Regions from separate parts of the Clostridium sp. CTA-17 genome, predicted to be linked through region 2. Evidence: riboswitches for the same ligand, from Rfam matches in the RefSeq annotation. Region 2 holds a riboswitch; each other region holds the start of a gene.
What was found. A riboswitch is a leader RNA that binds a small molecule or an ion and turns the genes downstream of it on or off. The one in region 2 is predicted to bind lysine.
Positions count from the first base shown of each region.

Region 1: it holds a riboswitch for lysine, as region 2 does, so the genes downstream of both, lysA (diaminopimelate decarboxylase) here and ACYUCG_RS11645 (Na+/H+ antiporter NhaC family protein) in region 2, are expected to answer to the same signal.
Region 3: it holds a riboswitch for lysine, as region 2 does, so the genes downstream of both, ACYUCG_RS03895 (amino acid permease) here and ACYUCG_RS11645 (Na+/H+ antiporter NhaC family protein) in region 2, are expected to answer to the same signal.

Region 1 is NZ_BAAABF010000001.1:467-6,212, forward strand. It holds gene sfsA (DNA/RNA nuclease SfsA) at 323-1,015, shown strand; gene ACYUCG_RS00025 (NAD(+) diphosphatase) at 1,406-1,945, shown strand; lysine riboswitch at 2,053-2,224, shown strand; gene lysA (diaminopimelate decarboxylase) at 2,355-3,650, shown strand; gene ACYUCG_RS00035 (DUF3006 domain-containing protein) at 4,107-4,325, shown strand; gene lepB (signal peptidase I) at 4,328-4,858, shown strand; gene ftsH (ATP-dependent zinc metalloprotease FtsH) at 4,883-5,746, shown strand, end outside.
Region 2 is NZ_BAAABF010000007.1:80,690-86,435, forward strand. It holds gene ACYUCG_RS11640 (FUSC family protein) at 1-350, shown strand, start outside; gene ACYUCG_RS11645 (Na+/H+ antiporter NhaC family protein) at 390-2,105, opposite strand; lysine riboswitch at 2,270-2,439, opposite strand; gene ACYUCG_RS11650 (ABC1 kinase family protein) at 2,532-4,145, opposite strand; gene ACYUCG_RS11655 (phasin family protein) at 4,285-4,623, opposite strand; gene ACYUCG_RS11660 (aminopeptidase P family protein) at 4,732-5,746, opposite strand, start outside.
Region 3 is NZ_BAAABF010000001.1:886,546-892,291, reverse strand. It holds gene ACYUCG_RS03905 (hypothetical protein) at 1-48, shown strand, start outside; gene ACYUCG_RS03900 (dicarboxylate/amino acid:cation symporter) at 83-1,303, opposite strand; lysine riboswitch at 1,506-1,680, shown strand; gene ACYUCG_RS03895 (amino acid permease) at 1,804-3,273, shown strand; gene ilvA (threonine ammonia-lyase) at 3,314-4,513, opposite strand; gene ACYUCG_RS03885 (DUF3892 domain-containing protein) at 4,641-4,859, shown strand; gene ACYUCG_RS03880 (tyrosine recombinase XerC) at 5,718-5,746, shown strand, end outside.

The DNA of each region.
Region 1 (5,746 bases), on a different contig from region 2:
TAAGAAAAAATCTTTTTGTTCAAATAAAAATAAGTTCTCAGTCAATTTGAGAAACAAAATAATGTTTTTAAATGGAGCTAAGAGAATCAAATTACATATCTTCTTCATTTCAACCTTGTTAATAAAAGTATTTTTATGTAGAATATAATAACAAGGAATGTAGAAAAAAAGATATTTTATTAATTCATAAAAGGGAAATGTTTATGTTTTTTTATTAACTGAAAAAGACTCATGTTTTTAATTAACATAGATAAGGAATAAAAAAATTATTAATTTATAACTAAAATTAAAAGTTAAATAATATATGAAGAGGTTACTATAGATGAAGTACAATAGTGTTATCAGAAAAGCTATTTTTTTAAGAAGACCAAATAGATTTCAAGCTTATGTAATTTTAGATGATGAGGAGTTATTAGTTCATGTTCCTAACACTGGAAGGTGTAGAGAGATTTTAAAAGAAGGATGTACAGTTCTTTTAAGAAAAGGAACTACTCCAAATAGAAAAACTCCTTATGATTTAATTGCAGCTTATAAGGGAGAGGTTTTAATAAATATAGATTCTCAGATTCCTAATAAAGTTGTAGAAGAGGCATTAAGAAATAAAAAGATAGAAAAGTTAGTAAAATTTAATAATATAAGTCGAGAAAAAACTTTTGGAAATTCTAGATTTGATTTTAAATTACAAGATGATAATGAAAATACATATTTTTTAGAAGTAAAAGGTGTAACTTTAGAGGAAAATGGAGAAACTAGATTTCCAGACGCCCCAACTGAAAGAGGAAAGAAACACATATTAGAACTGATTGAAATTAAAAAATTAGGAATGGGTGCAGGAATAATTTTTTTAATACAGATAGATAATGTAAATAAGTTTTATCCTAATGATGAAACAGATCCTAAGTTTGGCGAAGCATTGAGATTAGCTAAAAAAGAAGGAGTAGATATCTTTGCATATAATTGCAAAGTTACTGAAGAGGAAATTGAGTTGCTTAATCCTGTAGAAATAGTTTTATAAGTTTAATTTATAGAATTGGAAAGTAGGAGCTGAAATAGCATAAGTTAAGGCATCTATTATCATAAGTTTAGTTTATAGAATTAAAAATATAAATATATGTGAAATATAAAACACAAAATATTAAGTTTAATGTTAGGGGATTTAGTATTTAAAGTTGAGTTTATATAAAAGATATGATAAGTATTTGAGAATATGAAAGGTGGTGAACTTTAGTTAGCTTAATTTATATATTACTATTCTTAGTTAAAATAGGGAATTTTTATAAGTTATAGATGGTGATTTTAAGAAATTACGGAAGAAAAGATATTTGCTTTACTTTAGAATTAGATTTAATTGAAATAATAAAAAATTATAGAAGGTAATATATTTGCTTTACTAAAGAAATTAATTATGAAATTTAAATATTGTCCGTTATGTGGTGAAAAATTAGAGTTAAAGAATAGCTGGGATGAGGGAATGATACCTTATTGTAGTAAACATGATATGATGTTTTTTGATTTACCTAAGCCTTGTATTGTTGTTGCTGTAATAAAAGGTGATGAAATAATTCTTTTAAAACAAAGTTATATATATGAAAATTCTAAAGTTCTTATATCTGGATATGTAGGTGTAGATGAATGTGCAGAGGAAACTGTTTATAGAGAGGTAAAAGAAGAAACAGGAATAACAGTTAAAGATATAAAATATTTAGGTAGTGATTTTGTACAAGGAAAAGAATTGCTTATGCTAACTTATTTAGCATATTATGAATCAGGAGAGATAGAGAAATCAACTGAGGTAGAGGGAGCTGCTTGGTATAATATAGAGGATGCTCTTTGTGAATTAAATGAGGATAGCATAGGAAAAAGAGTGGTAAAAAAAGTTTTAAAGGAAATAGGTTATGAAGGTACTAATGCATTTAGATGTGAAGGAAATAATTGTAATGTGTAAATTTTTTTATTAATAATTTTAATTTATAATATTGCATTAGTTGAGATTTTTTAGTAACATTATAAACAATAATTAATATAATAAAAGCATAAATAATTTGAAAATAGGACCAAAGTAGAGGTGCCGTAATTAAGAGTAGTCATAAGTAGCTGACGAGTGTTTTATGTATGATGAAAGGGATTATGGCCGAAGAGATATTAATGGTGATTAATATTTCTGGGTATATGTATAATATGCATATAACTGTCACTTTGAAAAAAGTGGAGTGCTACAAGGTACGCTAAGTTGCGATTAAGGCAGCAAAGGTGTTCCTTTGCTGTTTTTATTTATTGGAATTAAATGCCAAAAAGTCGGTAGCTTTGCATACTTTTATACTCTGCCACTAAAAAAGTTTGTGGAGGGAAAAGATATGAAATTATTTGGATCAATGAAAGTAGAAGGAAATGAATTATATGTTGGAGGATTAAAAGCAAGTGCTTTAAGCAAGGAATATGGAACTCCTTTATATGTTATTGATGAAGAATTAGTGAGAAGCAATTGTAGAAGATACTATAATGCTATGAAGTGTGAAGAAAGAGGAAACAGAGTTACCTATGCAGGAAAGGCGTTTATAAATATGTCCATGTGCAATTTAGTTAATGAAGAAAATTTATATTTAGATGTTGTTTCAGGTGGAGAGCTTTATACTGCTTATAAAGCAGGTTTCCCATTAGAAAGAATATATTTCCATGGTAATAATAAATCTGATTATGAAATAGATTTAGGAGTACGATTAGGAATTGGAAGATTTATAGTTGATAATATTCATGAACTAGAAGTTCTTAATTCTATAGCTCAAGAATATGGAAGAGTTCAAAAAGTTTATTTAAGAATAACTCCTGGAGTAGAGGCCCATACCCATGAATATATAAAAACAGGTCAATTAGATTCAAAATTTGGATTCCCTGTAATTGGTGATACAGTTTATGATGTTGTTAAAAGATCAATGGAATTAGAGTATATAGAACTTAATGGATTGCATTGTCATATAGGTTCTCAAATATTTGACTTAGAACCTTTTGAAGATACAACAGAAATTATGCTAAATCTTATAAACGATATAAAAGAAACATTAGGATATGAAATTAAAGAATTAGACTTGGGTGGAGGATTTGGTATATATTATACTGAAGGGGATAAGCCAAAAGAAATAGAAGAATATTGTTCAGTTATAATAAATAAAGCTGATGAAATATGCAGAAAATTAAATATGAATGTTCCTATATTAAGTATAGAGCCAGGAAGAAGTATTGTGGGTAATGCAGGATTAACTCTTTATACTGTAGGAGCTATAAAAGAAATTCCTAATATAAGAAAATATGTAAGTGTAGATGGGGGAATGAGTGATAATATAAGACCAGCCTTATACAGTGCAAATTATGAGTCATTAATAGCTAACAGAGTTTTTGATAATTCTAAAGAGATAGTTACTGTAGCGGGTAAATGCTGTGAATCAGGGGATGTGCTTTTAAATTCCATAGAAATGCCTAGAATGGAAACTGGAGATATATTAGCAATTATGTCCACTGGAGCATATGGACATTCAATGGCTAATAATTATAATAGAATCCCTAAGGCTGCAGTTGTAAGTGTAAGCAATGGAATTTCAAAAGTTATGTGTAAAAGAGAGACTTATGAAGATTTGCTTAGAAATGAATGTTTTTAATTAATATATAAAGTTGTATGGTAAAAAAACTATACAACTTTTTTTATTAAAAGTATTTAGAATAATGTATTAAAGTATATAATAAAAAGTGAAGGATAATAATTAATATAGTAGAATAAAATTTTTTTAGAATTATATAAATTTATTTAATACAATTAAGAATCAAAAGTTATTTAATACATAGAGTATTTAAAATATTACCATTTAAAAGTTGAAAATATTTAATAAGGAAAGACATAAAAAAGACACAATAAATTGATAAAATAATATTGAAATATTTATGAAACTTGAGGGGAAAAGTATGAATTAAAGTTTACAAAGTTATGGTAATTTATGATATACTTATACTTGATACTTTAAGATTATTAAAGGTAAAAAATTCTAAAATTATTGAGGAATAATTTTAAATTGAGTTTAAAGAATCCTCATACTAATATTCGGAGCAAGGAGTATAAAATGAAAAAAATAATAGTAGATAGAATAGAAGGATATTTTATTGTATGTGAAGATGAAAAAGAAAATATTTTAGAATTAAAAAAAGATGACGTAATAGGTGACGTAAAAGAGGGGGATGTTTTAGTTAAAGGCAAAGAAGGTAAGTTTTGCTTGGATAAAGCGCTTACAGAAAAAAGAAGAAAAGAAATAGAAGATTTGATGAAAGGTATGTGGGAATAGTAATGGGTTCTAGTGATACAAAGAAGAAATCATTCTTTTTAGATTGGATTATACCAATTTTAGCAGCTTTACTATTAGCTGCTTTGATTCATCAGTTTTTATTGTATAAGATAAAAGTTCCTACAGGATCAATGATGCCTACAGTAGAGATTGGTGATCAATTATTTGTTACCAGAATATATAATCCTAATAATATTAAAAGAGGAGATATAGTCGTTTTTAATTCTGATGAATTAAAAGAACCACTTTTAAAACGTGTCATTGGATTACCAGGTGAGCATGTTGAAATAAAAAGTGATGGTTCAGTTTATATAAATGGAAATAAACTTGAAGAAGACTATGTAAAATATCAAGGTGGAAAAACTGATATGTCTTTTGATGTGCCAAGTGGAAAGTTTTTAATGTTAGGTGACAATAGAAATAATAGTGATGATGCTAGGTATTGGAGCAATCCTTATATAGATGGAAAAGACATAGAAGCAAAGGCACAGTTAACAGTATATCCTTTTGATAGAATAGGATTTGTAAAATAAACGTTAGAGAAGGAGGAATGATGTATGTTTAAAGATAAAAAAATGCTTAAATATATTGTCATATATAGTATTATAGCGTTTGGTATATTATTAACCTTTAATATGGTTAAAGATGAAATGCTATATGAAAAAGTAGATTATAGTACTTTCATGCAAATGTTAGATAAAAAAGAAGTTAAATCAGTAAACTTTTCAGGAAATCAAATTGAGATAACACCTTCAGATAGTAGTAATTTAAAAGGAAAAATCTTATATACAACTAATCCAGCAGTTGCTGGTATTACTCAACCAGATTTAATTAAAGATTTGACTGCAGCTGGGGTAGGATTCAATGTAACTAAACCAGAAAACTATCAACTTTTAGGTTTATTAATGTCATGGGTTTTCCCATTAATACTTATATTCTTTGTTGGTAGAATGATGTTCTCTAAAATGAATAATAAAATGGGTGGCGGAGTAATGTCATTTGGTAAAAATAATGCTAAGCTTTACGCTGAAAATGAGACTGGAATAACATTTAAAGATGTTGCTGGTCAAGATGAAGCTAAAGAGTCATTAGTAGAAATTGTAGACTTTTTACATGATACAAGAAAATATGTAGAAATAGGAGCTAAGCTTCCAAAGGGCGCTTTATTAGTAGGGCCTCCAGGAACAGGTAAAACTTTACTTGCTAAGGCTGTTGCAGGGGAAGCAAAAGTACCATTTTTCTCAATGTCAGGTTCAGACTTCGTTGAGATGTTTGTAGGTATGGGGGCAGCGAGAGTAAGAGATTTATTTAAGCAAGCAGAAGAAAAAGCTCCATGTATAGTTTTCATAGATGAGATTGATGCTATTGGTAAGAGTAGAGATGGTGCTATTCAAGGAAATGATGAAAGAGAACAAACTCTT
Region 2 (5,746 bases):
ATAAAATGGGAAAAAACAGAATGCTTGGTACATTTTTAGGTGCTATTGTTGGTTTATTATTAACAGCCATATTTAATGTATTAAATATTCAGCACTTTATTGTTTACGCTCTTCTAACGGCCATAGGTACAACTATAGCCATTTACCTATGTATTTTATTCAATTGTAAAGGCGCAATAAATAGTGCATGTATAGTTGTTTTTGCCATAATGACAAACTTAAAGGGAGTTGGCTCATATGACTATGCTTTTAATAGAATCTTAGATACATTTATTGGGGTAATAATAGCTATTATAATTAATAGAGTTGTCTATCCTTACCAAAAGAAAACTGAAGAGAAAACAAATTAATATATTTAACTAAAAAAGAGAAGGAAATCCTTCTCTTTTTTAATTGCTAACTACTTTGTCATCTACTTTTTTACCAAATATCATTGTTAATATGAATAAAGCTACTAAGGATAAAGGTAATACTATGAAAATACTTAATCCTAACCCAGCTGGAATATATCCAAATAATACAGTTACTATTCCTACAAATACTGCGTACCATATTTGAGTTCTAACATGTTCTATATGATCGCATCCTGCACCTGTTGAGGAAAGTATTGTGGTATCAGAAATAGGTGAACAATGATCTCCAAAGATAGCACCTGTTAATACTGCTGATGTGCTTACTATAACAAAATTCCATTCTGGATTTATTGCAAAAGCTAATGGAATTGCAAGTGGCATTAATATTCCCATTGTTCCATAAGCTGTACCTGTAGCAAAGGCTATTATTGAACCTAAAATAAATATTATTGCTGGTAATAAAAATGCTGGTATTGCATCTGATAGTACTCCTACCAGGTAAGAAGCAGTTCCTAATTCTTTAATTACAGAACTTAAAGACCAAGCTAATATAAGAATTACTCCTGTTATTAAAAGTCCTTTCATTCCTTCAATCCAAATTCCTATTCCTTCTGAAATAGTAAATATTTTTCTACCAACTCCTAATATAAGAGCTACTATAGTTGCTAATAAAGCTGATTGGAATAAAACTACTGAAGCATCTGCATTTGAGAATGCTGCTTGTATTCCAGCAAAACTAAAAGGTGTATTATTCATAAGCTCTATTATGGCTAAATCTTCTCCACCCATTATAGTTACCCATCCACTATAATAAAACCCTATTAAAGATGATACTATTAAAACTCCAATTGGAATTATTGCATTCCAAACACTTAATTTAATTCCTTCTATAGGTTCTAAATCTTCACTATCTGATGAAATTTCTGTAGTAGATAAAACTTCTCCTCTTCTAGCTCTTCTCTCAGCTTTAAGCATTGGTCCAAACTCTCTTAAAGTTATTGCTGATATAACAACAAAAGCTAAAATTAATATATTATAAAATCTATATGGTATTGTTTCTAAAAATACTCCAAAACCATCAGCTTGTATTCCTACACTTTTTAAAGCATCTCCAATTAATCCAACCTCTAAGCCTATCCAAGTTGATATTATTGCTAACCCTGCAATTGGAGCTGCCGTTGCATCTATAACAAAGGCTAATTTTTCCCTTGAAACTCCTAATTTATCTGTAACTGGTCTCATTATTGGTCCTACAATTAATGAGTTAGCATAATCATCAAAGAAAACTGCTAAGCCTAAAAGCCAAGTTGTAAGTTGTGCACTCTTAACAGTCTTAGCCTTTCTTGCTAAAGCCTCAGCTATTGCCTTTGCTCCTCCCATTTTAGCTACTAAATGAATTACTCCTCCAATAACTAAAACCTGAAGAATTATCCCTGCATTCCAAGGATCAGCTAAGGAATTTAAAGCTCTATAAGTAAAATCAATAAATCCTTGAGTTAACGCTGTAATTATATTAAATCCATTTAATTGAAGCATTATACATCCTGTAATTGTTCCTATGAATAAGGAAACTACAACATTCTTAGTTAAAAAAGCTAATACAATTGAAACTAATGGTGGCAGCACTGTCCACATTCCAAACTTAGCTGAGTTTACTGCCGCAGCATCTTCAGCAGCAAAGACTAATGTTGAGCATAACATTGTCATTGCAAAAACCGTTAGAAAAACTTTAAATCTAGTTTTGTTTCTCATTATAAATTCCCCCTTAAATATGCAGTGAATTAATTTACAGAGGTGTTCCCTTATTTTCTCTTATTATAAAATTTCTGCAAAAAAGACCTTAGGCTTGATCAACCTAAGGTCTTAATACTTAATAAAATTACTTTTGCAAATAAACTTTTATTTATTTAATTCCCTAAGATGATAGCTCTCCACATTTTGTGACAGTGTTGTATATATTCTATACAACCCCAGCATTTAGCCTTAAAGTATTAGCCAAAAACTTCGGCGATAACCCCTTTCCTAAAACTTCTACGCTACTTAACTCCATTTTAGTAATCTTGATTCTCGCGCCTCTACCTCTTTTTAAATTATTCACTTTTAAATTATTATATTGTATACATTTATACAATATAACTATGTTTCTTTCAAGTATTTAATCGCTTTATTAACTATTTATTAAAAAAATCCTGATTTTATTATAGAAATCAATAACCACAATCCAAAAATTCCTGATACTATAAAGCCTATTAATCCTAAAATAGGAACACCTTGAAAAGTAGGTCCCGTTTTAGCATTAACTATTAATGAGGAACCTATTATCATACATCCAACTATTAATGAGAAAGCTATTCTATTTACCATTTTATTTAAATCTGTAAGTGGCTTATCTAATCCCTTCATTTCAAATTGCAACTTAGCTCTTCCCTTAGTCAAACTATCCACAAGTTCTGAAAATTTAGTAGGAATTTCTATACTCTTAGAAGCAAACTTATATGCTTCAGTTATAAGTTTATCCTTATTTAAACTTTTTAGCATTTCCTCTTTATTTCTTTCTTTTACATAAGGATAAATACATTCCATAATTTCTAAATCTGGATCTATTTTAGCTATAACCCCTTCTAGTATAACTATAGATCTTACTAAAGTAACTAATTCTCTTGGAAACTGAATATTATTTCGTTCTGCTATCTCAAAGATTTCTTTAAATAAATCTGATATTTTTATTGTCTTTAAGGATGCGTTTATATATTTTGAGACTATATTTTTCAAATCATCATACAATACTGAATATTCAACTTTTCCTTTTTTTATTCCTATAGCATTTACAAAATCAACTAAGGTATCAATATCACCTAAAACCATAGCAATCATGGCCTTATTAAGCCAATTTCTTAAATTTGTTTCTAAAGTTCCAACTAAACCAAAGTCTATAAAGTAGATTTTACCTTCTCTTATAAATAAGTTTCCTGGATGAGGATCACCATGAAAAAATCCATCTTCAAGAACCTGTTTAAAAAATGAATTTGCTAATTTATTCGCAATATCCTCAAAGTCATATCCTTCTTCTTTTAAAATATTGAAATCTGTTATTTTACAACCATCTATATATTCCATGGTAAGAATTTTCTTAGAAGTAAGCTTATCAACAATTATAGGTGCACCAACACAGGCTACATTTTTATTTAGCTCTCTAAATTTTTTAGTATTCTTTGCTTCCTTTTCGAAATCAAGTTCCTTTAAAGTAGCATCTTCAATTTCCTTAAAGGCTTCAACAGGATTAATTAATGTATTCGTTATATGATTAGAAGTTAATTTGCTAAGTCTTCTTAATATGCTTAAATCAAGCTTCATTTTTTCATCTATTTTATAATGCTGAACCTTAACTACCACATCTCTTCCATCTATTAATTTAGCTCTATGAACCTGCGCAATTGATGCTGAAGCTAATGGAGTTTCACTAAACTCTAAGAAATATGTATTTATGTCAGTCCCAAAAGATTCATAAAATATTTCCTTTACCTTATGAAAGTCTGTTATTTCATTATTATCCTGTAACTTTTCCAACTCTTCAATATAAGCTTTAGGAAGTAAATCTGGTCTTGTACTTAATATTTGTCCAATTTTAACAAAGGTTGCCCCTAATTCTTCTAAAGCCTCCCTAAGTGCTTTAGGCCTTGGCTCAGCCTTTTTACTATTAGGTAACTTTGATGAAATTAAAAAGTCAAAACCATAATAAGTAAATACTCTAACTATTTCTTTCAACCTTTTTGCACTCTGTCCCTTACTCATAAATTCACCTCCTATAAGATAATAAAATAATAAACTATAAAAACTCTACAAGGCACTGAAAAGCTTAATCATCCTAGCTATTTGCATAGCTATAAATTCTACTCCTCATATACCTTGTAGAGTTCTATTATTTTATAGCCTAAATTTCTTCTTCATTTAATTTAGCTTCTAATACGGCTATTCTTTCTTTTAATTTATTTATTTCTTCTAAATTAGATTTATTAGCTTCATCAAACATAACTTTAAAATCTTCTTTTGTGAAAGGTTTCATGTTGTCTAATTTAGTTATTATTTCACTGGTTGCTTGTGTAGTTTTTTCTTCCATATCTCTTTTTAATTCTTCAGATAAAACTTTACCATCTTCAACAGTTATTTTCCCTTTAGCAACCATATCTTGTATAAAGGAATCTGTTTTTTCATAAGCAGTAGCTGCAGTTCCAATTCCAGCCAATATAGCTTTTTTTAATTCATTTATCATGAAATCATCTCCTAAACCATAGTTTGCTATTTAAATTTTTATTACATTTTACTCTTAATTTCTTCAAATTTAAAGCTTATTATTCTTAAAATAATGTTAATTATAAAATTATTTATTACTCATGAACTTTTCTATATCTTCTACAGACTTAATACATTCTTTTGTTAGAACTTCACAGCCATCTTTAGTAACTAAAACATCATCCTCTATTCTTATTCCTATAGACTCTTCTTCAATATATAATCCTGGCTCTACAGTATAAACCATACCTTCTTCAAGAATGATATCTCTCTTACCAACATCATGAGTGTCAAGACCTAAACTATGTCCTATTGAGTGGAAATAATACTTTCTATAATCCTTTTTATCTTCTATAAGACCTAATCTTACACAAGCTTCAGCTAAAAGATTATTTGCTTTATCATTTATTTCATAGAATCCAACTCCTGGTCTAATAGAATTTATTATCTCTTCATTTACTTTTAAAACTTCTTCATAAACCTCTTTTTGTCTCTTAGTAAACTTACCATTAGCAGGGAATGTTCTTGAAATATCTCCATTATAATAATTTACTTGAGCACCTAAATCAAAAAGAATTAAATCTCCATCTTTTATTTCACTATTATTATCAACGTAATGTAAAGTAGCAGCATTTACGCCAGCAGCTGCTATAGTTTTAAAAGCATAATCTTTAACTCCATTTTGTTTTAAATAAAAATCAAAATATGCTTCTAATTCATATTCCTTCATTCCAGGCTTACATTCTTTCATTAAAAGTTCTACACCCTTAGCTGTTATATTAGCAGCCTTCTTTATTTCCTCTACTTCTTCTTTACATTTAATTTGTCTTAAGGTAGCTATATCTCCATAAACATCCTTTATAACTATTTGAGGATATCTCTCCTTAACTTCCTTTGCAAAGCTTTGACTTTTACTCATTTCTTCATCAAATGAAACTCTTTCCAAATCTAAATAAAGATTTTCTGCAATTCCATTAGTAAAAATCATATTTAAATCACTTTTAAACTCTTCTAAATATTTTATATTCTCTATCCCAGAAACTTCTCTAGCTTCATAATCTCTTATAGTTTTTCCAGTCCATCTTTCTTGCTCTAAATTTGGT
Region 3 (5,746 bases), on a different contig from region 2:
TTATATGATCAATTATTCCCTAAAAGTAGCAATATAATTCTTAAATAAAAAATGACTATGAGAAATTCTCATAGTCATTTTTTTAATTACAACTAACCTTTGGAATGAATTCTTCTTCAGCCTCTTCAATTTTAATGTTAGTATTGTTTCTTTTCTTTAATATTGATTCTACTATTATAGCTATAGCTCCATCTCCAGTTACATTAGTTGCTGTTCCAAAACTATCTTGAGCAGCATGCAGTGCTATCATTAAGGATTTTTCAACATTACCAAATCCAAGCATACCTTCAAGTAATCCCAAAGCAGCCATAACTCCGCCACCTGGTACCCCTGGTGCTGCTACCATAGTTACTCCTAACATAACTATAAATGGAATCATAACAGAGAAAGTTGGAGTTTGTCCTTTCATATACATTACAGCCATTGATGCAAGAACTAGAGTAATAGTATCACCTGCTAAATTTATTGTTGCTCCTAAAGGAATAACAAAATCTGCTACATCTTGGTCAACATTATTTTCTTTAGTACAATTTAAAGTAACTGGGATTGTAGCTGCTGATGATTGAGTTCCCAAAGCTGTCATATATGCAGGAATCATATTTTTTAATAATTTTAATGGATTTTCTTTCTTTAAAGTTCCAGCTAAAACATATTGAACCACTAAATAAGATCCTTGTATTGAAAATAAAACTAAGTACACAAGTCCAAAAGACTTTAGAGTAGTAAAAATCTCACCATTATAACTTAACTTTGAAAATATTGAAAGTATGTAAATAGGTACTAAAGGTATTAATACATTTTTTATAGTTAATAAAATAACATGATTAAACTCTTCTGATACCTTCAATAAATAACTATTTTTTATTCTTGATATTCCTATTCCTAATAAGAATGCAAAAACTAAAGCAGACATAACACCAAACATTGGAGGAATATCAATTGTAAAATAAGGATCAACATTTACTGAACCAGTGCTTAAAGAAGCACTTACTATAAATTTAGGAAGTAATGAACGTCCTATAAAGAAAGTAATTATTCCTATTAAAAATGTTGAAGCATATGAAATTAAAGTAGTTATGAAAAGTCCCTTTCCTGATTTATTTCCTAAGGATGCTATACCAGGAACTATAAACCCAACTATTATAAGTGGGATTAAGAAACTAAGTAAATTTCCAAATATGCTATTAAAGGTCATTAATATTCTAATAGGTATATCTAAATTAATATAGGAACATCCTAGCCCAATAAGTATTCCTAAAATAATTGCAACAAATATTCTTTTTATTAAGGATAAATTTTTCATAATAGCCCCCTTTTGTATTCTTATTGAATACACATGTTTTTTATATGAGTACATATTACTATAGTTAGGATTTAAAGTCAACAATAAAATCTAAATTATTTCATAAATTGTTCAGTAATTTTTGTTTATAATTTTTATTTATCAACAAAAAAATATTGACATTTTGCAAATTTAATCTCATAATTGTTAATATAAAGTGAATAACTGAGATAGAGGCGCGATGATTAAGAGTATCTTTGCAGAGGTAAGCACATTGAAGCAAAGTGAAAGGATGAATCGCCGAAACCATTAGAAGAGGCTTTAATTCTATTAGGTTGGGGTTACATAGAATATATGTAACACTGTCACAAATTATTTTGTGGTGTGCTATCATGAAAGAAGAGTATTGTATATAACTTTACGAACCCTTAAGCATGAAACACGCTTAAGGGTTTCTTTTGTTAGCGAAAACTTAGTTATCACTTATGGCTTAATTATTAAAACCATAAGGAGGACTAAAAATGAGTCAAGAACAAAATACTAATCTAAAAAGAGGCTTGAAATCAAGACACCTTAGTATGATTGCTATGGGAGGTGCCATAGGAACTGGTATTTTCTTAGCAATGGGAGATACACTTCATCAAGCTGGTGTTGGAGGAGCTTTTGTAGCTTACGGAATTATAGGAGTAATGGTATATTTTTTATGTACAAGCTTAGGGGAGATGGCAACATATATGCCAGAAACAGGTTCTTTTGGAGCTTATGCAACAAAATTCGTTGATCCTGCTTTAGGATTTGCTCTGGGATGGAATTACTGGTATAACTGGGCTATAACAATAGCAGCAGAAATGGTTGCAGGCTCTTTATTAATGAAATTTTGGTTTCCTAATGTTCCAGCAATAGTTTGGAGCGCATTATTTTTAGTAATTATATTAACTCTTAATTTATTATCTGCTAAAGCTTATGGAGAATCAGAGTTTTGGTTTGCAGCTGTAAAAGTTGCTACTGTTATAATATTCTTAATCGTAGGGGTTCTTATGATTTTTGGAATATTAGGTGGAGATAATGTAGGATTCAAAAACTTCTATGAAAATGGAGGGCCATTTATTGGAGGAGCAAAATCAATTTTCATGATTTTCTTAATAGCTGGTTTCTCATTCCAAGGAACTGAATTAGTAGGGGTTGCTGCTGGAGAAAGTGAAGATCCTGAAAAAAATGTACCTAAGGCTGTTAATACAATATTTTGGAGAATCTTATTATTTTATTTAGGAACAATTTTGGTAATAGGTGCTTTAGTGCCAAATGCTCAAGCTGGAGTAGAAACAAGTGCCTTTACAATAGTATTTGAGAAATTAGGATTAGCTGGAGCTGCTTCAATTATGAATGCTATAATACTTACTTCTGTTTTATCAGCTGGTAACTCTGGTATGTATGCATCAAGTAGAATGCTTTATGCCATGGCTAAAAGTGGAATGGCACCTAAGATTTTCGAAAAAACCAATTCTAGAGGAGTACCAGTTAATGCTATTATAATAACAACAATAATTGCAAGTTTATGTTTCTTAACAGGTATTTATGCTGAAAATACAGTTTATGTATGGCTTGTAGCAGCCTCAGGATTATCAGGATTTATAGCTTGGCTTGGAATAGCAATATGTCACTATAGATTCAGAAAAGCTTATGTGGCACAGGGTAAAGATATGAACAGATTAGTTTACAAAGCTAAATTATTTCCTTTAGGACCTATAATTGCTTTAATATTATGCGGAATAATAGTTTTAGGTCAAGGATATGCATATTTAGATGTTAGAAATGGAGTAGACTGGGGTGGATTAATTTCATCTTATATTGGATTACCTTTATTCTTTGGATTATTTGCATATTATAAAATTAAGCATAAAACTAAACTAATAGACTTAAAAGACGTTGACTTAAGTGTGGATCATATAGATACTGATGAGAGTATAGAAGATGAAGTATTTTCTTACTAACTAAAAAAGAGGTGAAAAATCACCTCTTTTTATTTTAAAATTAGTAAATTTGTTTTATTACATAGTTTTGATCTGTTAAAGCTTTTTTAATTTCATCTATATGAGAGTGGCCATTAGTTTCTAAGGTTACTTCTATAACCATATTCTTAAGAGCATCTGTTGCTTTAAAATGATCATGTTCAAGTTTTACTATATTAGCATTAGTATCAGCAAGTACTTTAGCAATTTTTAATATTTGTCCTGGTTTATGAGGAACTTCTAGACTAAAGCCAAAAAGTCTCCCTTTAGCTACTAATGCACTATTTATTAATGAAGTTATAGTAACCATATCTATATTACCACCACTTATTATTGATACCACGTTCTTATCTTTAAAATTTAATTTAGAAGAGGCTGCTAATGATACAGCGCCTGAAGCTTCTGCTAAAAGTTTATGTTTTTCACTTAAGGTAAAGAATGCTTCAACAATTTCATGGTCTGATACAGTTATTATATCGTCAACATATTCTTTTATAAATTTAAATGTTAAATCACCTGGTCTTTTTACTGCAATTCCATCAGCAATAGTATCGACAGAGTCTAAAGCAATTATTTCTCCTGCCTTAAAACTTTTAACCATTGCATTTGCACCTTCAGCCTGTACTCCAATTACTTTAACATTAGGATTTAATGCCTTAGCAGCTAAGGTAACTCCACTTATTAAGCCACCGCCACCTATAGGACAAAGAATAACATCTACATCCTTTAAATCTTCAAATATTTCTAAAGCTACTGTACCTTGTCCACAAATTACATCAATATCATTAAATGGATGTATAAATAAGGCTCCTTGTTCCTGTTCAATTCTTTTAGCCTCATTAAATGCATCATCATAAACATAACCTGATAAAACAACATTTCCTCCTAAATCCTTTGTTGATTGGATTTTTAGTAGAGGAGTAGTCTTTGGCATTACTATAGTTGATTTAACATTGGCTTGTGATGCTGCAAAAGCTACGCCTTGAGCATGATTTCCAGCAGAAGAGCAAACAACCCCTTTTGCTTTATCTTCATCTGATAAGGATCTTATTTTATTTAATGCACCTCTTATTTTGTAAGCGCCTGTTAATTGTAAGTTTTCACATTTCATATACACTTGGTTTCCAGATTTCTTTGAAAATACCTCACTGTATATTAAAGGTGTTTTTATAACTACATCTTCTATATTTTTTTTTGCTTTAATAATTTTTTCTAAATACAAAATAATCACCTCTCATCCCTCATTATGTAAACCTTTTATAACTTAATTATAACAAATAAAAATGATTTTTTACAGGGAATATTTTTTAAAAAAGTATGCAAAATAATAGTAAAGGAAGGTGATAATTATGTCAGATTCTATAGTTAAAGTAAAAAAGAATAGTAATGGAGAAATTACAGATTATGTTTTAAGTAATGGGAAGACTGTTTCTAAAGCTGAAGGTGTAAAACTTGCAGAAGAGGGAATGATTGATGGAGTAATAATTTCTCATTCAAAGAAAGGGGAAGCTTATTTAAGAAGTATTCCTGATGGGAAAGAAAGTAACAACTTAGATGAATTATCATAATTAAAAGTTGGAGATATTTAGATTATAATGAAGATAGCTAAATTTAAGCTATCTTCATTATTTTTGCATTTTAATATCTAAATGCGATATTAGAATAGGGTCTTTAATTTATATAGGTAATTAAATTAGTAAGTATAAATTATATTATTTTATTTATAATGTATATTTACTGTGGTTTTGGTTATACTTAAGGTATATTAAATATTTATTATAAACCTATAATTAATTGTATTACTTTTATATGTAATACTTAAAGTATTACAATTAATTATTTTAGCAAAATGTTTTTAGAGTATTTTTATCGGAAGTTACTCTTGATAAAAATAAAAAGTTTTTGAGTTAAGCAAGCCTAAAAACGATCTAATTTTGAGATTGTTTTAAAATACACATATGAATTTCTAAAATATCCCCATTTTACAACTTCGCTAAATATACATTTAGCGAAGTTGTTGTGTTTTTTGATAAAATATGCTACAATATAGTCATATCAAGGCTTTGAAAGGATTTTAGACTATGAATAATGAAGCGAATCAATTCGAAAATTTTAAATACTCACAAGAAATCAAAAAATTACTGAATATAAATTTAAGTAATGATGACTTAAATAATCTTGATCACATATATAACTATTACGATTCTCAAAATATCCAGCGTGACTATGAAGATTTAATTGAAGATATTTATATTTTTATTTTTAAAAGAAAGCTTAGTATTACAGATTTATCAGAGATCTATAAAGTTAATCAAAGAATAATTAAACGATGGTTAAAAGAACTTGGAATGGACAAGCTTTTGGAAGTAGAAAAAGGTGGCGATTCTGTTGAAAAATCAAATTTTAAAAACAGCAAACAAGATGAATTGCTCGAAAAGAATAAATTAAAATTTGA